2 regions of the Spirillospora sp. CA-128828 genome follow, and region 2 is predicted to be linked to the other one. Evidence: riboswitches for the same ligand, from Rfam matches in the RefSeq annotation. Region 2 holds a riboswitch; the other holds the start of a gene.

Region 1 (9,778 bases), 3.1 Mb from region 2:
GCGCTGGCCCGCAGCGACGCCGGCCGCCGCGTCCGGCACGAGCTGACCCGGGCGGGCGCCGCCGCGGCCGCGACGCCCGCCACGGGGGAGGGGCTCGTCGTCACCGTGGCCGACGCCCCGCGCGAGACCCCGGCCGGGCCCGCCGCGCCGGCCCGCGCCGCCGACCGCGGCCGCGTCTATGACCAGGACCTCCAGGTCCTGGTGAACGGGCTGTGGGCGGCGGGCGCCCAGGCCATCGGGATCAACGGCCGGCGGCTCACCCCGACCACCGCGATCCGCACCGCGGGCGAGGCGATCCTGGTCGACTACCGGCCGCTCGGCGGCCCCTACGAGGTGACGGCGCTGGGCGACCCCGGGCGCCTGCGGGACGCCTTCACCGGCTCGGCCGCGGACCGCCGACTCGCCGCGCTGAAGGAGCGGCTCGGGATCGGGTACGGCATCCGCGGCGAGGACGACGTCCGGCTGCCCGCCGCAGGGACGTCCCGGCTGCGCTACGCCGCCCCCCGCGACGGGGCCGGCCGGTGAGCGGGGGAGACGGGGGAGAGGTGACCCGGCGGTGATCGCGCTGATCGGGCTCGTGGTCGGCGTGACCCTGGGCTTCATGCTCCAGCCGGACGTCCCGCTGTGGCTGCAGCCCTACCTGCCGATCGCGATCGTGGCCGCGCTCGACGCCATGTCCGGCGGCGTCCGGGCCCGGCTGGAGGGGATCTTCGACGAGAAGGTGTTCGTGGTCTCCTTCGCCAGCAACACCGTCATCGCCGCGCTGATCGTCTTCCTCGGGGACAAGCTCGGGGTCGGCTCGCAGCTGTCCACCGGGGTCGTGGTCGTCCTCGGCATCCGGATCTTCTCCAACGCGGCGGCCATCCGGCGGAAGCTGTTCGGCGCATGACCGGCGGCGAGCGCGCACCCGAGGACGGGCACGCACCCGAGGACGGGCCTGCGGGCGGCCACGAGGAGACCCGGCCGGCGGAGCCCGGGGGCCTGCGCTCACTCGCCGGCCTGCTGCGCCCGCGGGTCAGCCCGGGACAGATCGTCGCCGGACTGCTGTGCCTTCTGCTGGGCTTCGCGATCGTCGCCCAGGTGCGCTCGACCGAGCGCGACACCACGTTCGCGACCGCGCGGCAGGACGAGCTCGTCGGCACCCTGTCCGATCTGGGTCAGCGGTCCGACCGGCTGAGGGGCGACCTGCGCGACCTGGAGGAGACGAAGGCCAGGCTCCAACGGGACGCCGAGGGCGGCACCGCCCTGGAGGAGGCGCGCGAGCGGGCGACCACCTACGGGCTTCTCGCGGGCACGCTCCCGGCGGAGGGGCCCGGCATCGAACTCGTGATCGACGACCCCGGCCGCGGGGTCAAGGCGATCAACCTTCTGGACGCCCTGGAGGAGCTCCGCGACGCGGGCGCCGAGGTCGTCCAGGTCGGCGACGTGCGCGTCGGCGTCGACACCTACTTCCTGGACGACCGCGACGGCGTCCGGGCGGACGGGCGGCTCCTCGCCGCCCCCTACCGTTTCGTCGCCATCGGCGACCCGCACACGATGACGACGGCGCTCAACATCCCCGGCGGCCTCGTCCGGACGCTGGAGGGGGCCGGCGCCACCGTCCTGATCACCCAGCGCGCGAAAGTGACCGTCGGCGCGATACGGTCTCCATAGAGGGAACGGGGGAGACGGTAAACCGGACGCCGGGCTCGGGCGTCATGATCGCGGCCGTCCGCGCGGCGGCATGGACCTGCGATCATCGGCGAATGTAGTTTGGTCCAGCCGGTTCACCGTTCCAGTTGACCCCTCGGGTAATACCCGCGTAAGTTGCGGCGACCGTCGCGAAAGCGGGCGGTGAGTTGGACCGTGGCCGGGCGGGTCCCCGGCGTGGGGTTGGGTGAAGGATGCGCGTGGCGCAGGCGGCTCCCTGCAAAGGGGGACGTCCGCCGGTGGCACGCCGATGGTAGGAGGCCGAGCCGATCGATGCCGAGCGTCTACTGCACGCAGTGCGGTCACGCCAACCCGGATGATGCCCGCTTCTGCTCGAACTGCGGCACTCCGCTGAGGAGTTCGGCGCCGCCGCCTCCCCGGGAGTCGCCGGGCGAGTCCACGTCCACGATCTCCATCGGCGGGTTCGAGGCGCTGGACACCGACACGGGCGCCGAGGAGCCGGTCGGGCCCGACCAGATGGCGATGGAGGCGCTCCCCCCGGGCACGGCGCTGCTCGTCGTCAAGCGCGGCCCGAACGCCGGCAGCCGCTTCCTCCTCGACAAGGACCGCACGTCCGCCGGGCGGCACCCCGAGAGCGACATCTTCCTGGACGACGTCACCGTCTCCCGTCGGCACGCCGAGTTCACCCGTCAGGGCAACGCGTTCGCTGTCCGCGACGTGGGCAGCCTCAACGGCCTCTACGTCAACCGGCAGCGGATCGACCAGGCGGGGCTGTCGGGCGGCGACGAGGTCCAGATCGGCAAGTTCCGGCTGGTGTTCCTGACCAACCCGGCGCACGGCTGACCGCCCGGCGCCCGGGGACAGCGAGGTCGCGGCGACGATGGGAGGGGCGTTGAACGCGGAGCCAGCCCGGTCCCTGATGACGATCGGGGACGTCCTCGGACTGCTCAGGCCCGAGTTCCCCGACGTCACCATCTCCAAGATCCGGTTCCTGGAGTCCGAGGGGCTCGTCGAGCCGCAGCGCAGCCCCTCCGGCTACCGCAAGTTCTGCGGCGCCGACGTCGAGCGCCTCCGGTTCGTCCTCACCGCCCAGCGCGACCACTACATGCCGCTGCGCGTGATCAGGCAGCACCTGGAGGCGCGCGACCGCGGCGAGAACGTCCCGCCGCTCGGCGACCGCCGGACCGGCGCCGCCGAACCGTCCCGGCGCCGCCCCCGCACGCTCGTCGCCGCCGACACCACCGCGGAGGACCAGGCCGTCCGGCTCACCCGCCGCCAGCTCCTGGACGGCGCGGGGATCGACGAGGCCCTTCTGGTCCGCCTCGAGGAGTACGGTCTCGTCCGCCGGACCGGCACGCACTACGAGGGCGACGCGCTGAACATCGCGCGGGTCGCCGCCGCGCTCGGCGAATTCGGGTTCGAGGTCCGGCACCTGCGCGCCGTGAAGGCCGCCGCCGACCGGCAGGTCGGCCTCATCGAGCAGATGGTCGCGCCGCAGCTGCGCCGCCGCAGCCGCGGTGCGCACGAGCAGGCGGCCGAGACCGCCCGGGAGATCGCCGCGCTGTCGGTCCGGCTGCACACCGCGCTGGTCAGCGCGGGTCTGCGTGAAAGCCTCGACCCCTGATCATGCGGGCCGCGGAGGATTTTCCCGTCCGCGCGGCACCACGAGGTGTCCGGGCCTGGGTGTACGTTGGCTACATGGTTCGGTCAGGATTCGACCCGCTGCACGTGGTGATCGAGACAGCGAGAACCAGCAGGGAGCCGCAGTGAAGCAGATGGAGGTCGTCGGCGTCCGGGTCGAGATGCCCTCCAATCAGCCGATCGTCCTGTTGAAGGAGACGGAGGGCGATCGCTACCTGCCCATCTGGATCGGGGCGGTCGAAGCGACCGCGATCGCCTTCGCCCAGCAGGGGGTGCTGCCCGCCCGGCCCCTCACCCACGACCTGTTCCGCGACGTGCTCGACGCCCTCAGCGTCCAGCTCCGCACCGTCAACATCACCGCCCTGCGCGAAGGCATCTTCTTCGCCGACCTCATCTTCTCCAACGGCGTCGAGGTCAGCGCCCGCCCGTCCGACTCCATCGCCCTCGCCCTGCGCACCGGCGCCACGATCTTCGCCAGCGAGGACGTCCTCGAAGAGGCCGGCGTGGCCATCCCCGACGAGCAGGAGGACGAGGTGGAGAAGTTCCGCGAGTTCCTCGACACGATCTCCCCCGAGGACTTCGGCCGCGCCGGGTGACGGCTCGGGCGGGAGCCTTCACCTGACACCGGCCTAAGGCCAAGGCGCTTCGCCTGGTCCACCAGCCTGGTGCGGAGGCGCTTCCCATGGCACTCCTGGCCTCGGGCCGCGAGCCTTCAACTGGCACACCGGCCTAGGGCCAATGGCTGGTGCATCTGGCTACTGGGTGGCTTCGGCTTGGGGTGGTGGCTTGGGGAAAGGGGGGCCGGCCTGCGGGTTTGCGGGTTGGGGGGATGTGGGGAATGTCACTGTGGAGGGTAAGGTCATGCCATGGGGCGATTGGTCTTCCATTGCGGTGGACCTGGCGGTTTTTGCGGGGGGAGCATCGGGGTATGGAGTGCGTTGGCGGCGAAGGTGCGCAGTTTGCCCACGTGAAGCCGGTTCATCCGGGCATGCGACGCGCCGACGGTGAACGTTGACCACGCCCTGACCGGCACCTACCGTGCTGGTGGAACACCCGTGGTGTAATTCGTCAAACCCCCTTGACGAAGCGCCGCGGGATGATAGGAGCCGGAGGTCCGCGTGGCGGTGAGCAGCGGCGAGGGCAAGGCGACCCCCGACAGGCACATGGCGTCCCAGCGCGCCGGAGAGCAGGGACTGCTCTTCGACACGCAGGTGTCGGTGCCGCCGGAGGATGTCGGCTACCGCGGCCCGACGGCGTGCGCCGCGGCGGGGATCACCTACCGGCAGCTCGACTACTGGGCCCGTACCAGGCTGGTGGAGCCGAGCGTCCGGTCCGCGCACGGGTCCGGGAGTCAGCGGCTCTACAGCTTCCGCGACATCCTGGTGCTGAAGGTCGTGAAGCGGCTGCTCGACACGGGTGTGTCGCTCCAGCAGATACGTACGGCCGTCACCCATCTGCGTGACCGGGGCGTGCAGGACCTGGCCCAGATCACATTGATGAGCGACGGAGTGAGCGTCTACGAGTGCACCTCGGCCGACGAGGTCGTCGACCTCCTCCAGGGCGGGCAGGGCGTGTTCGGCATCGCGCTCGGACGGGTGTGGCAGGAGGTGGAGGGCAGCCTGGCGGAACTTCCCGGTGAACGCGCCGCCGCCGCCGACGCGGACCCTGCCGAACACCCCCACGATGAGCTCGCCAACCGGCGGCGCGCCCGCCGCACCGGCTGACCCTCAGAGCGCCTCCTTGCGCTGCAGGAAGGTGAACGCCCCCCAGCCCGGCAGCACCGGCAGCCACAGCGTCAGCAGGCGGTAGAGCAGGACGGCCGACGCCGCCGTCTCCGCGCTCAGCCCCGAGATGGTCAACGCCAGCGTGAGCGCGCCCTCGACGGCGCCGAGCCCGCCCGGCGTCGGAGCCGCCGACCCGACCGCGTTCGCGGTGAGGAACACCAGCACCACCGTCGTCCACGGCAGCGACCCGCCGAACGAGCGGATCGACGCGTCCAGGCACAGCGTGAACGCCAGCGTCAGCAGCAGTGTCCCGCCCATGCCCGTGGACAGCTTCTTCGGCGACTGCAGGACGTCCACCAGGCGCGGCACCACGCCCGAGAACATGCTCCGCAGCCGTGAGGTGACGACGCGCCGGACCCGCGGGACCGTCAGCGCGAGACCGGCGAGCAGCCCCAGCGCCAGCACCGCGATCACGATCGTCCGGGACGGCGCCAGATCCTGCGTCGCCTTCGCCGTCGACCCCGTCAGGAACCCGAACAGCACCAGCAGCAGGACGTGCGTGACCAGCCCGACCAGCTGCGACGCGCCCACGCTCGCGACCGCGAGGGCCGGCCGGACGCCCGAGCGCTGCAGGTACCGGGTGTTGACCGCGACGCCGCCGACCGCCGCGGGCGCCACCAGCTTCACGAACGACGCCGCGACCTGCGCCAGCACCGTCCGCCAGAACGGCAGCCTCTCCGGGACGAACCCGATGAGCATCAGCGCCGCCGCGACATAGGTGAGGGACGCCGCGGCCAGCGCGGCGACCACCCAGTGCCAGCTGGCCGTGGCCGCCAGATGGCCGATGTCCAGGCTCGTCACCTGCGGGATGACGATGTACGCCGCGACGGACAGCGCCACGATGCTGAAGATGGTCCGTGGCCGGAACCGCTCCAGCCGGGCCGGTGCCGCCTCCGTCTCCGGCTTGAGCCGGACGATCTGCTCCCGGATCCGGGTGAGCAGGTCCCGGTGGTGCCGCAGCCGGGTGCGCGTCGCCCGGGACAGCGCCACCCGCTGCAGCAGCGGCACCGCCCCGCCCAGCGCCTCCTCGCCCAGCACCGGCGCGGCCGTGCGGACGGCCCGCTCGGGCCCGGCCCGCAGAGCCAGCGTGGTGAGCAGCTGGGCGAGGTCCAGACGCAGCGCCAGGTCGCCCGCCGCCGTCTCCCCGGACCGCAGATCGGTGACGTAGGCGCGCCCGTCCTCGCCGACGAGGACCGCGTCGCCCTCCAGCCGGCGATGCGCGAGCCGCCCCGCCTGCAGGGACCGGAGCTGCCGCCACACGTCCGTCAGCAGTGCGTCGGTGATCTCGTCGTCGGAGACGTCCCCGAGCCGCCGCCCCGGCACGTGCTCGTAGGCCAGCAGCGCCGCCTCCGTGCCGACCTCGCACGTCCCGACCAGCCGCGGGGTCCGGACGCCCGCCGCGTCCACGGCGTACGCCATCAGCGACTCGAGCTCCAGGGACCGGCGCAGCGACCGCAGCGTCCGCCCGGTCGTCGCGGCCCGCAGCCGCAGCAGCCGCCACACGCGGTAGAGCAGGCCCGCGGTCTGCTGGTCGCGGTCGAGGACGCGGACCTCCAGGTCCCAGTCGCCGTGCGGGCCGCGCCCCGCCGGGAGCCGCGCGCCGTACCCGTCCGCAGGGCAAGAGGCGAGGACGACGCCGTAGCGGCGGGCCTCCCCGGTGTCGTCCGCCGGGTCGTCGAGTCGCGCCCCTCGTTTCGGGCGCAGCCCGAGCCGTTCCAGCGACGCCACCACGGTCATGCCGGACGGACGGGGGTTCGGCGTCCCGACCGCGTAGAGGGTGCCGTGGCCGATGGCGCGTCCCAGCAGGTAGGTGGCCGCGAGTGCGGCGACGGAGGCGTAGGACGCGGTGAGCCCGGTCAGCGCCGCCAGCCCGATCATGGTCCATGTCGCGGCCTGCCAGCGGGCGCGGCCCGCCATCCCGACCGCGCTGACGAACGCGATCACCGGGGCGATGTCGGTGTGCACCGGCGCCGTCTCCGTGCCGCCCCAGATGAGCGAGTCCAGCACGCCGCCGGGGGCCGCCCGCACCACCAGGTCGTCCAGGCCCACCGTGATCCCGAAAGCGATCACGGCGGCCAGCAGCGCGATCGCGACGCGCGTGCCGTCCTTGTTGAAGAGCCGCTCGATCCCGAACGCGACCGGCACGGCCAGCACCCCGAAGCTGGACACCAGCGTCGCCAGCGTCAGCAGCAGCCGCGGCGCGTGCGCGGTGCCCTCGGCGATGTCGGTCTGCAGGCCGTGCGTGGTCTGCTGCGCGATCGACACCAGCAGCATCACCGCCGCCAGCCCCACCACCGAGGCCGCGAACCTGATCGCGTCGGACGGACGGCGGATCCGGTCCGGCTGCGCGGGCTCGTCCACGGGCACCCCGGCGGTCGCACCCTGCCTCCGGCGCACCGCGCCGTCGTGGGTCTGTGTCACGCCGTACCGCCGCCCCGACCGTCCGTCATCGTGATCAGCGTCCCAGACCGGGCGGCGCGCCGTCGAGCGGGCCGCCGCCCGGCCGGACGTGTGTCCACCCCGGCGGCCCCCCGGTTGCGCCCCCGTGGCCCGGGGCCGTCCCGTCCCAGGTGAGTGAGCACATCGTACTCGCCGGTACGGCGTCGCGGCCGCGGGCCCACCCCTCAGCGGGGGCGGGACGGAGCGGCGGACGCGTCTTTGGGTAGGGTTCGTCCCAGGACATGCCGTCGACCCTGTGCGGGAGAGATCCCACGCCGCCAGCGTGGGGCGCCGAAGGGGCAACCTCCCCGGAACCTCTCAGGCAAAAGGACCGCTCGGGCGAGGCACCTCTGGAAAGCAGGCGTCGATCCCCGCACGCGGGGAAGGGCGGCTCACCGAAGGGGAAACCCCGCCGCGCGGGTGAAGCTCTCAGGTGCCGATGACAGAGGGGGAGACCGGCCGCCGGCCCGCGCCGGCGGTGGCCCTGAGCGACCGCAGCAGCCAGGAGGCTCTCCATGACCGGCCAGTTCTTCGCCCCCGTGGCCTCGCCGCAGCACCCCCGTTCCGCCTTCGCCGACCGGCACGTCGGCCCCTCGGCCGCCGACCAGGCCAGGATGCTCGCCGCCATCGGCTACTCCGGCATCGAGGCGCTGATCGACGACGCGGTCCCCGCCGCGATCCGCACCTCCCGCCCGCTGGACCTGCCGCCCGCGCTGAGCGAGACCGCCGCGCTGGACCGGCTCCGCGAACTGGCGTCCCGCAACACCGTGCTCACCTCCATGATCGGTCTGGGCTACCACGGGACGACCACCCCCGGTGTGATCATGCGGAACGTGCTGGAGAACCCCGGCTGGTACACCGCCTACACGCCCTACCAGCCGGAGATCTCCCAGGGCCGGCTCGAGGCCCTGCTGAACTTCCAGACGGTCGTCGCCGACCTGACCGGGCTGCCCGTCGCCAACGCCTCCATGCTGGACGAGGGCACCGCCGCCGCCGAGGCGATGGCCCTCGCGCACCGCGTCTCCAAGCGCAAGGAGCCGGGGACGTTCCTCGTCGACGGCGACACGCTCCCGCAGACGATCGAGGTCGTCCGGACGCGCGCGATCCCGCTCGGCATCGAGGTGGTCACCGCCGACCTGTCCGCCGGGCTGCCGGACGGCGACTTCTTCGGCGTGCTGCTGCAGTACCCGGGCACGTCCGGCGCCGTCCGCGACCTGGAGCCGGTCATCGCGCAGGCGCACGAGCGCGGCGCCAGGGCGGTCGTCGCCGCCGACCTGCTCGCGCTGACGCTGCTGCGGCCGCCCGGCGAGTCCGGCGCCGACATCGCGGTGGGCTCCGCGCAGCGGTTCGGCGTCCCCTACGGGTTCGGGGGCCCGCACGCCGGCTACATGGCGGTCGGCGAGGGCATCCAGCGGCAGCTTCCCGGCCGGCTCGTCGGCGTGTCCGTCGACGCGGACGGCGCCGCCGCCTACCGGCTCGCGCTGCAGACCCGCGAGCAGCACATCCGCCGGGAGAAGGCCACCAGCAACATCTGCACCGCGCAGGTCCTCCTCGCCGTGATGGCGAGCATGTACGCCGTCTACCACGGCCCCGAAGGGCTGGCCGCGATCGCGCAGCGGGCGCACCGCCGCGCCGCCGAGATCGCGGCCGGGCTGCGCGCCGGGGGCGTGGAGGTCGTCCACGAGGCGTTCTTCGACACCGTCCTCGCCCGCGTGCCCGGCCGCGCCGCCGAGGTCGTCGCGGCGGCCCGCGACCGCGGGATCAACCTGCGCCCCGCCGATGCCGACCACGTCGGGATCGCCTGCGACGAGACGACGCTGCCCGCGCACGTGACGGCCGTGCTGGAGGCGTTCGGCGTCACGGCGTCCGGCGAGGCCGCAGGCGAGGTGGCCGAGGCGTTCCCGGACGCCCTGCGCCGCGAGAGCCCCTACCTGACCCACCCGGTCTTCCACGCGCACCGCTCCGAGACCGCGATGCTGCGCTACCTGCGCAGGCTCCAGGACAAGGACATCGCGCTCGACCGCTCGATGATCCCGCTCGGCTCCTGCACGATGAAGCTGAACGCCACCGCCGAGATGGAGCCGGTCACCTGGCCCGAGTTCGCGGACGTCCACCCGTTCGCGCCGCTCGACCAGGCCGCCGGCTACGTCGAGCTGATCGGTGAGCTGGAGGAGTACCTCGCCGAGATCACCGGGTACGCGAAGGTCTCCGTCCAGCCGAACGCCGGCTCCCAGGGCGAGCTGGCCGGCCTGCTCGCCATCCGC
Region 2 (9,778 bases):
GTGATGCCGACCGTGACGATGCCGTCCTCGCCGCCGAGGCCCGACACCCACTCGTGCTCCTCGCTGTAGCGGAGCTCCTCAGGAACGCTCACGATCACTTCTCTCTTTCAGGAACGCTTGTAGAACGGCAGCTCGACCACGTCCACCGGCTCGTGCCGGCCGCGGACGTCCACGGCGAGGCCCGTCTCCCCGACGCCGCTGTCGAGGTAGGCCATGGCGATCGGCGTGCCCAGTGTGGGCGACGGGGCGCCGCTCGTCACGACCCCGCACGGCGTGCCGCCGGACGTGACGACCTGGTACCCCTTGCGAGGCGCGCGACGCCCCCGCGCGACCAGCCCCACGAGCCTACGGCCCGGCGGGGTCTGCGCCTGCGCCGCCAGGGCGGTCTTTCCGACGAAGTCGCCCGGCTTGTCCAGCTTCACGACCCGGCCGAGGCCGGCCTCGAACGGGGTGGTCTCCGCGGTCAGCTCGTTCCCGTACAGCGGCATGCCCGCCTCCAGGCGCAGCGTGTCGCGGGCGGACAGCCCGGCCGGGACGACCCCGTCCACCGCGGCGAGCGCCCTCCACAGCGCGACGGCGTCGGACGCGTCCACGAACAGCTCGAAACCGTCCTCGCCGGTGTAGCCGGTGCGGGCGACGAGCGCGTCGACGCCCGCGACCCGCCCGGCGAGGATCGCGTAGTACTTGAGGCCGGCGAGCGGCGCCTCGGTGAAGCCTTCGAGAATCGTCTGCGAACGCGGGCCCTGCAGGGCGATCAGCGCGTACGACGCGGAACGGTCCTCCACGGCGGCCTCGAAGCCCGCGGCCCGCTCGGTCAGCGCCTCCCGGACGACGGCGGCGTTCGCGGCGTTCGCGACGACCATCCAGGTGTCGTCGGCCAGCCGGTAGACGATCAGGTCGTCCAGGACGCCGCCGTCCGGCCCGCAGATCATCGTGTAGCGGGCCTTGCCGACCGGCATCGGCGACAGGTTCCCGACCAGCGCGAAGTCGAGCGCGGCGCCCGCGCCCGGACCGGAGAGGAAGATCTCCCCCATGTGCGACAGGTCGAACAGCCCCGCCCCGGTGCGGACGGCCTGGTGCTCGGCGGTCTCGCTCGCGTAGCGCAGCGGCATCAGATAGCCGGCGAAGTCGACGAGATTCGCGCCGAGGTCCTGGTGGACGTCGTGCAGCGGCGTCTTCTTGGGGATCGGATCGGCGGACATGGGTTCGGCTCCTTCGTCACGGGCGCGCGTGGTCCATCGTCCCACTCGCGCACCGGGCGTCTCGGTGCCTCCCCCTCTGTCATCGGCGCCTGAGAGCTTCACCCGCCTGCCCGGCGGGCTTTCACCTTCGGCGGGGGACCGCGGTCCCCGCTTTCCAGAGGTCGCCTGGCCCGTGCGGTCCGTGGGCCTGAGAGGTTCCGGGGAGGATTTGCTCCTTCGGCGTCCCCGGCCGGCTGCCAGGGACTCTCCCGCACGGGATCATCGGCGGTGTCGATTATTGCATTTCTCTCCCCGCAGACCCAAGGGCCCCTGCTGTGCTCATGGCAGGTTGCCGCGGGGTTGTGGCAGCTCACCTCACAGCGGGGTGACGTAGGCGCCGGAGATGCCGCCGTCCACGAGGAACTCCGAGGCCGTGATGAAGGACGCGTCGTCCGACGCCAGGAACGCGACGGCCGCGGCGATCTCGGACGCCTCGGCGAACCGTCCCACCGGGACGTGGACGAGCCGCCGCGCCGCCCGCTCCGGATCCTTGGCGAACAGTTCCCGCAGGAGGGGAGTGTTGACCGGGCCGGGGCACAGCGCGTTGACCCGGACGCCCTGCCGCGCGAACTGCACGCCCAGCTCCCGCGACATCGCCAGCACGCCGCCCTTGGACGCGGTGTAGGAGATCTGCGACGTCGCCGCGCCCATCTTGGCCACGAACGACGCCGTGTTGATGATCGAGCCCTTGCCCTGGTCGAGCATGTAGGGGATGACGTGCTTGCAGCACAGGTACACGCTCGTGAGGTTGACCTCCTGGACGCGTTTCCACGCGTCCAGGCCCGTCTCCAGGATCGAGTCGTCGTCCGGTGGGGAGATGCCGGCGTTGTTGAACGCCACGTCGATGCGCCCGTAGGCGTCGTGGACGGTCCGGAAGAGCGCCGCGACCTCGTCCTCCACGGTGACGTCCACCTTGACGAAAAGGCCGTCCAGCTCGTCCGCCGCGGTCTTGCCGGCGGTCTCGTCCACGTCGGCGACGACGACCCGGGCGCCCTCCTGTGCGAAGCGGCGCACGGTGGCGAGGCCGATGCCGCCCGCGCCGCCGGTCACGACGGCCACCCGGCCCTCCAGACGCTGCATGGATGTCACTCCTGTCATTGCTCGGTGGAGATGAAGACGTTCTTGGTCTCGGTGAACGCGTCGAGGGCGTCCGGGCCGAGCTCGCGGCCGAGGCCCGACCGCTTGAACCCGCCGAACGGCGTCCAGTAGCGGACGGCCGAGTGCGAGTTCACCGACAGGTTCCCGGCCTCGACGGCCCGGGACGCGCGCAGGGCGCGCCCGACGTCGCGAGTCCAGATCGAGCCGGACAGGCCGTAGGGCGTGTCGTTGGCGAGCCGGATCGCGTCCGCCTCGTCCTCGAACGGGACGACGGTGACGACCGGCCCGAAGACCTCGTCCTGCCAGGACGGAAGCGCCGTGCAGGACGGCCCGGCCAGTACGGTCGGCGGGAACCAGAACCCCGGTCCCTCCGGCGCCGACCCCCGGATCAGCACAGGCGCGTCGTCCGGGACGTACGAGGCGACCTTCTCCCGGTGCGCCGCGCTGATCAGCGGCCCCACCTCGGTCTTCTCATCCCGGGGGTCACCGACCACGACCCCCTGGACGGCGGGCTCCAGGAGTTCGAGGAACCGGTCGTACACCGGCCGCTCCACGAGGATCCGGGAGCGCGAGCAGCAGTCCTGCCCGGCGTTGTCGAACACCGCGGAGGGCGCGGTCGCGGCGGCCTTCTCCAGGTCGGCGTCGGCGAACACGATGTTGGCGTTCTTGCCGCCGAGCTCCAGCGTCAGCCGCTTCACACCCGGCGCGCACGCCGCCATGATCTCCGTGCCGACCCGCGTCGACCCGGTGAACACGATCTTCCGGACGTCCGGGTGCTCCACCAGCCGCCGTCCCGCCACCGGGCCCGCGCCCGGCAGCACCTGCACCACGCCTTCGGGCAGCCCGGCCTCCAGCGCCAGCTCGCCGACCCGCCGCGCGGTCAGCGGTGTCAGCTCGGCCGGTTTGACGATGACGGCGTTGCCCGCCGCCAGCGCCGGCGCCAGCCCCCAGCCCATGATCGGCATCGGGAAGTTCCACGGGACGATCACGCCCACGACACCGAGCGGCTCCGCGAACGTCACGTTCAGACCGCCCGGCACCGGGATCTGCCGTCCGGCGAGCCGTTCCGGCGCCGCCGCGTAGTAGTGCAGGACGTCCCGCAGGTTCCCGGCCTCCCAGCGCGCCTGCCCGATCGGATGCCCGGCGTTGCGCACTTCCAGGGCGGCCAGCTCGTCCGCATGCGCGTCCACGAGATCGGCGAACGCCCGCAACAACCGGGCCCGATCTCCAGGCGCCACGTCCCGCCAGGGAGGAAACGCCCGCCGGGCTCGCGCCACGGCCGCGTCCACGTCCTCGGCCGACGCCAGCGGAACGCGCTCGATGACCTCCTCGGTGGCCGGATTCACGACGTCGAACTCGTCACCCGTCAACAAGAGCCTCACAACCGCTCGAAGCCGCGGAACATCTCCCAGTCGGTGACCGCTCGGTCGTAGGCGTCGAGTTCGACGCGGGCGTAGTTGGCGTAGTGCTCGACGACCTCCTTCCCGAAGGCGTCCAGGGCCAGGGAACTGCGGCCCCAGTCGGCGGCGGCGTCGCGGAGCGTCCCGACGACGGTGTCGGCGTCGGTCGCGTAGGCGTTGCCCACGAACGGCTCTTCCAGCGGAAGCTCGTTCTCGATGCCGTGCAGCCCGGACGCGATCATCGCGGCGACCGCGAGGTACGGGTTGACATCGCCGCCGGGCACCCGGTTCTCGATGCGCAGGGACGGCCCGTGGCCGACGAGCCGCAGCGCGCACGTCCGGTTGTCGACGCCCCACTTGATCGCGGTCGGCGCGAACGAGCCGGGCTGGTAGCGCTTGTAGGAGTTGATGTTCGGCGCGTACAGCAGCGTGAAGTCGCGCAGGCACGCCTGCTGGCCCGCGATGAAGTGCTCGCCGAGCCGGGACAGCCCGTGCGGGCCGTCCCCGGCCAGCACCGGCGACCCGTCCGAGGACCGCAGCGAGAGGTGGACATGGCAGGAGTTGCCCTCCCGCTCGTTCGGCTTGGCCATGAAGGTGATCGACATGCCCTCCTGGGCGGCGATCTCCTTGGCGCCGGTCTTGTAGAGGACGTGGTTGTCGCACGTGCGCAGGGCCTCGTCGAAGCGGAACGCGATCTCATGCTGGCCGAGGTTGCATTCCCCCTTGGCCGACTCCACGTACATCCCCGCGCCGGTCATGCCGTTGCGGATCCGGCGCAGCAGTGGTTCGACGCGGGCGCCCCCGAGCAGCGAGTAGTCCACGTTGTACTGGTTGGCCGGGGTGAGGTCGCGGTACGCCTTCCCCCAGGCGTCCTCGTAGGAGTCCTTGTAGACGATGAACTCCAGTTCCGTCCCGACGTAGGCGCCCCAGCCCCGCTCGGCCAGCCTGTCGAGCTGGCGCCAGAGGATCTGCCGGGGCGAGGGCCCCACGCCGGTGCCGTCCTCCGCGGCGATGTTCGCGTGGACGAGTGCGGCCCCCTCCTGCCAGGGGATCCGCCGGAGGGTGGCGAGGTCGGGACGCATCACGAAGTCGCCGTAGCCGGTGTCCCAGGACGACATGTCGTAGCCGTCCACCGTGTTCATGTCGACGTCCACCGCCAGGAGGTAGTTGCAGCCGTCCGAGCCGTGCCCGACGACCTCCTCCAGGAAGAAGCGGGACGAGAGCCGCTTGCCCTGGAGGCGCCCCTGCATGTCGGTGATCGCGACGATCACGGTGTCGATCCGGCCCGCCGCCGCCTCCTCGCGCAACTCGTCGAGGGTGAGGGATGTGGTCACGTTCTCAGTCTCCTAACCGAGCGACTGGAGTTCCTGCTCGATGGCGGCCAGTTCTTCGGCGCTGCCCTGCACCTTCGGGCCCTTGAACCACTTGCGGGCCGACAGCACCCACCACAGCGCGGCTCCGCCCAGCACCACCAGGATCGCGATCGGCGAGTAGTTGAAGGAGTCCTTGGTGATCGGGTTCGCGGGCGGCAGCATGAACACCACCGAGACGAACACCACCCACACCACCGCGAGCGTGCCGATGGGCCTGCTCCAGCGGCCGAGGTTCCACGGCCCCGCCCGGAAGTCGGCGCCCTGCCGCAGCCGCAGGTACGTCGGGATCACGTAGGCGATGTAGAGGCCGATGACCGCGACGGACGTGACGGCCAGGTACGCGGTGAGGTTCCAGATCGCGGGCAGGGCCAGCACGAACGCGCCCCCGGCGGCCAGCCAGATCGCGTTGGTGGGGGTCCTGCTCCGCTTGTTGATCTGGTGCCAGAACGACGAGAACGGCAGCGCCCCGTCCCGCGAGAACGCGTAGATCATCCGGGAGTTCGCCGTCACCGAGGCCATCCCGCAGAAGAACTGCGCGCCGAACGACACGAGGATCAGCAGCTTGCCGGTCGTCTCGCCGGTGGCCGCGATGAAGATCTCGGCCGGGCCGCCCTCGACCGCCTTGCCGTAGTCCTGGATCGCGAACGTGACGCCGAGCAGCAGGATCCAGCCGGCCACGACCGAGATCAGCACCGAGTTCACGATGCCCTTCGGGCCGGACCGCGCCGCGTCGTGCGTCTCCTCCGTCATGTGGGCCGACGCGTCGTACCCGGTCAGCGTGTACTGCGAGAGCAGCAGGCCGATCAGCGCCGCGTAGGCCCCGTACTGCCAGCCGGTCTCGTTCACGAACTCGGAGAAGACGAACCCGGCCGACTGGTGGTGCGACGGCTTGATCGCCAGCACGCCGACGACGATCGCGACGCCGAGGACGTGCCACCACACGCTGACGCTGTTCAGCAGCGACACGATCTTGACGCCGAACTGGTTGAGCAGCGCGTGCACGACCAGCAGGACCGCGAACAGGAGGAACGTGTGGCCGAGCGACACGTCGAACCCGAACTGGAGGTCCAGCAGGGGATTCAGGAACGCGGCGGAGCCGTAGATGATGGCCGCCGTCACGGCGACCTGGCCGATGAAGTTGAACCAGCCCGTGAACCACGACCACGCGGGGCCGTTCGTCCGGGCCAGCTTGGCGGCCCAGTAGTAGAGGCCGCCCGCGGTCGGGTAGCTGGAGCAGACCTCGGCCATCGCGAGCGCGACCAGCAGCGTCATGGCGCCGACGCCGAGCCAGCCCCAGGTGATGACGGCGGGTCCGCCGCCCTTGAGGCCGATGGTGTAGGACGTCAGGCAGCCGCTCAGCACCGAGATGATGGTGAACGAGACAGCGAAGTTGGAGAAACCGGACATGGACCGGCTGAGCTCCTGGGCGTAGCCCAGTTCGTGCAGCCGTTTCTCGTCGTCGGACATGGGGTCGGGGCCGGCGGAAGCCTTGTGCTCGTCGATGCTCACGAGCACCTCCTCGTCCAGGGGGTCGTGCCGCCCTTAATGGGCTAACAACAGACCATTAATATTTGCGGCGGCGCTCCCGTCAAGACCCTGAGCGCGCCGAAACGCACCTGTAACGTGGAACTTCCCGACCCCCGCGGCCCCGAAGGACGGTCATGCCCGAGCCGGATCCGGCCCTGCCCGACCTCGCCGCGAGCGCTGTGTTCCGTCCCGTCCGGACGGGCAACGCCTTCGAGGAGACCGTCGAGCGGCTGCTTCAGGCGATCAAGCTCGGCGTCGTCGACCGCGGCGAGCGGCTGCCGCCCGAACGGGAGCTGGCGCCGCTGCTCGGCGTCAGCCGCGTCACCCTGCGCGAGGCGATCCGGGCCGTCCAGCAGGAGGGGTACGTGGAGTCCCGCCGGGGACGGTTCGGCGGGACGTTCGTCACCTACGAGCGGCCGAAGCCGCGCCAGTCCGATCTGAAGCGCGCCCTCGCCCAGATGGGCGACGACCTCAACGACACACTCACCTTCCGCATGGCCGTGGAGACCGGCGCCGCCCAGATACTCGCCACGGCCCGGCTCACCGAGGCCCAGCGCGAGCTGCTGCGCACCCGGCTGGCCGAACTGGACGCCGCCGGGCCGGACGCCTACCGTCGCCTCGACACCCTCTTCCACCTGACGATCGCCGAGATGACCGAGTCGGCGCTGCTCTCGGCGGCCTGCGCGGACGCCCGGATGCGGGTGACCGACCTGCTCAACGCCATCCCCGTCCTCGGGCCCAACATCGAGCACGCGTCCTTCCAGCACGCCGCGATCGTCGAGGCCGTCCTCGCCGGCGACCCGGAGGCCGCCCGCCGCGCCGTGGCCGAGCATCTGGAGGGCACCGCCGCCCTCCTGCGCGGCTTCCTCGGATAGCCTCAACCGGATCGGGGCCGGTGACGTACTCTGAGGTGATTGCTGGAGATCACCCCCCGGCGCGGGGTGCACGACCGGAGGGGCATGCCGCATGGTCTACTACCTGGCTGGAGCGTTGATCCTCTTCTTCGGCCTGCTGGTGTCCATCGCGTTGCACGAACTCGGGCACTTCTCGTTCGCCAAGCTCTTCAAGGTGCGGACGACCCAGTTCATGGTCGGCTTCGGGCCGACGATGTGGTCGAAGCAGAAGGGCGAGACGGAGTACGGGGTCAAATGGATCCCGCTCGGCGGCTACATCCGCATGATCGGGATGCTGCCGCCGCGCAAGGGGGACGCCCCCGGGCAGGTCCGGCGGATCAGCACGGGCCCCTGGCAGGGGCTCATCGAGTCCGCCCGCGGCGCGGCGCTGGAGGAGGTCCGCCCCGGTGACGAGGACCGCGTCTTCTACGGCAAGAAGTGGTGGCAGAAGCTGCTCATCATGTTCGGCGGGCCGGCGATGAACCTGCTCCTCTCGGTGTTCTTCTTCTCGATCCTGCTGATGGGCATCGGCACCAGCCAGCCCCAGCCGGTGATCAAGGAGGTCGCCGAGTGCATGGTGCCGGCGAGCGCCAAGGTCACCACGTGCCCGGCGAACGCGGCGCCGACGCCCGCCGGGCAGGTCGGGCTCAGGGCCGGTGACCGGATCGTCGCCTTCGCCGGACACAAGGTCGACGACTACGAGCAGCTGCAGCAGCTGATCCGCGGGGCCGGCGGGCAGACCGTCCCGATGACGGTCCGGCGCGACGGCCAGGACGTGCGGCTGAACGTGCCGATCACCCGCAACCAGATGTACGACCTGAAGGACCCGGACAAGGTCGTCAACGTCGGGTTCCTCGGCATCACGCCGGACAGCGCGATCACGCGCGAGGGCCCCGGCGCGGTCGCGAGCACGATGGGCGACCTCACCGCCCGCACCACGGGCGCCCTGGTGCGGATGCCGCAGAAGATGGTCGGCGTCTGGAACGCGGCGTTCGGCGGCGGGGAACGCGACCCGAACGGCCCGATCGGCGTCGTCGGCGTCAGCCGGATCGGCGGCGAGGTCGCCGCGTCCGACGACTTCACCGGCACGCAGAAGGTCTCCTTCTTCGTGATGCTGCTCGGCTCGCTCAACCTGGCGGTCGGGCTGTTCAACCTCGTCCCGCTGCTGCCGCTGGACGGCGGCCACATCGCCGGCGCCGTGCTGGAGGCGATCAAGAAGCTGTTCGCCCGGATCTTCCGCCGTCCCGACCCCGGCTACGTGGACGTCGCCAAGGCGCTGCCGGTGACATACGTGATGGCGGTGGTCCTGATCGTCATGGGCGGCCTGCTGATCTACGCCGACCTGTTCAACCCGGTACGCGTCACGGGCTAGGGGGCCGTGGCCGGCCGGGTCATGGCATGTCCGGCATCTCGCCGGTCTTCAGGAAGACGTTCAGCGCGGCCAGGTAGGGCGCGATGTCGAGGCCCCGCGCGGCGAGCCACGCGTCCGACCCGTAGGTGCCCGCGTAGCGTTCCGCGCCGTCGCAGATCAGCGTGACGACGCTGCCGCGCTCCCCGCGCGCCCGCATCTGCGCGATCAGCTCCGCCGCGCCCCACATGTTGGTTCCGGTGGAGCCGCCCACGTCCCGTCCGCCGACCTCGCTCGTCCAGCGCATCGCCGCGATCGACGCCGCGTCCGGCACCCGGATCATCCGGTCGATCACCGTCGGCAGGAAGGACGGCTCGACCCGCGGCCGGCCGATGCCCTCGATCCGCGAGCCGGCCGCCGTCCGCTCCGGGTCGCCGTCGGCGAACGAGCCGTGGAACGCCGAACCCTCGGGGTCGACGACCGCGAGCCGCGTCTGGAACATCCGGTAGCGGGCGTACCGGCCGATCGTCGCGGACGTCCCGCCGGTGCCGGCGCCGACCACGATCCAGGACGGCTCTGGAAACCGCTCCAGCCGCATCTGCTCGAAGATCGACTCGGCGATGTTGTTGTTGCCGCGCCAGTCCGTCGCCCGTTCGGCGTAGGTGAACTGGTCCATGAAGTGCCCGCCGCACTCGGCGGCGAGGCGCCGCGACTCGTCGTAGATCGAGGACGGGTCGTCCACCAGATGGCAGCGGCCCCCGTGGAACTCGATCAGCTGGATCTTCTCCGGGCTGGTCGAGGCGGGCATCACCGCGACGAACGGCAGGCCGAGCAGCCGCGCGAAGTACGCCTCCGACACCGCCGTCGACCCGCTGGACGCCTCGATGATCGTCGTGTC

What was found. A riboswitch is a leader RNA that binds a small molecule or an ion and turns the genes downstream of it on or off. The one in region 2 is predicted to bind glycine.
Region 1: it holds a riboswitch for glycine, as region 2 does, so the genes downstream of both, gcvP (aminomethyl-transferring glycine dehydrogenase) here and gcvT (glycine cleavage system aminomethyltransferase GcvT) in region 2, are expected to answer to the same signal.

The regions. Positions count from the first base shown of each region.
Region 1 is NZ_CP191986.1:4,609,203-4,618,980, forward strand. It holds gene ACQPXG_RS22590 (DUF881 domain-containing protein) at 1-525, shown strand, start outside; gene ACQPXG_RS22595 (small basic family protein) at 557-889, shown strand; gene ACQPXG_RS22600 (DUF881 domain-containing protein) at 886-1,653, shown strand; gene ACQPXG_RS22605 (FHA domain-containing protein) at 1,963-2,493, shown strand; gene ftsR (transcriptional regulator FtsR) at 2,543-3,274, shown strand; gene ACQPXG_RS22615 (bifunctional nuclease family protein) at 3,417-3,887, shown strand; gene ACQPXG_RS22620 (MerR family transcriptional regulator) at 4,410-5,015, shown strand; gene ACQPXG_RS22625 (lysylphosphatidylglycerol synthase transmembrane domain-containing protein) at 5,019-7,496, opposite strand; glycine riboswitch at 7,764-7,858, shown strand; glycine riboswitch at 7,859-7,970, shown strand; gene gcvP (aminomethyl-transferring glycine dehydrogenase) at 8,030-9,778, shown strand, end outside.
Region 2 is NZ_CP191986.1:7,685,133-7,694,910, reverse strand. It holds gene gcvH (glycine cleavage system protein GcvH) at 1-92, opposite strand, end outside; gene gcvT (glycine cleavage system aminomethyltransferase GcvT) at 108-1,202, opposite strand; glycine riboswitch at 1,276-1,363, opposite strand; glycine riboswitch at 1,368-1,463, opposite strand; gene ACQPXG_RS36940 (3-oxoacyl-ACP reductase) at 1,557-2,321, opposite strand; gene ACQPXG_RS36935 (aldehyde dehydrogenase family protein) at 2,336-3,709, opposite strand; gene ACQPXG_RS36930 (glutamine synthetase family protein) at 3,718-5,073, opposite strand; gene ACQPXG_RS36925 (amino acid permease) at 5,086-6,621, opposite strand; gene ACQPXG_RS36920 (FadR/GntR family transcriptional regulator) at 6,774-7,514, shown strand; gene ACQPXG_RS36915 (M50 family metallopeptidase) at 7,606-8,904, shown strand; gene ACQPXG_RS36910 (PLP-dependent cysteine synthase family protein) at 8,924-9,778, opposite strand, start outside.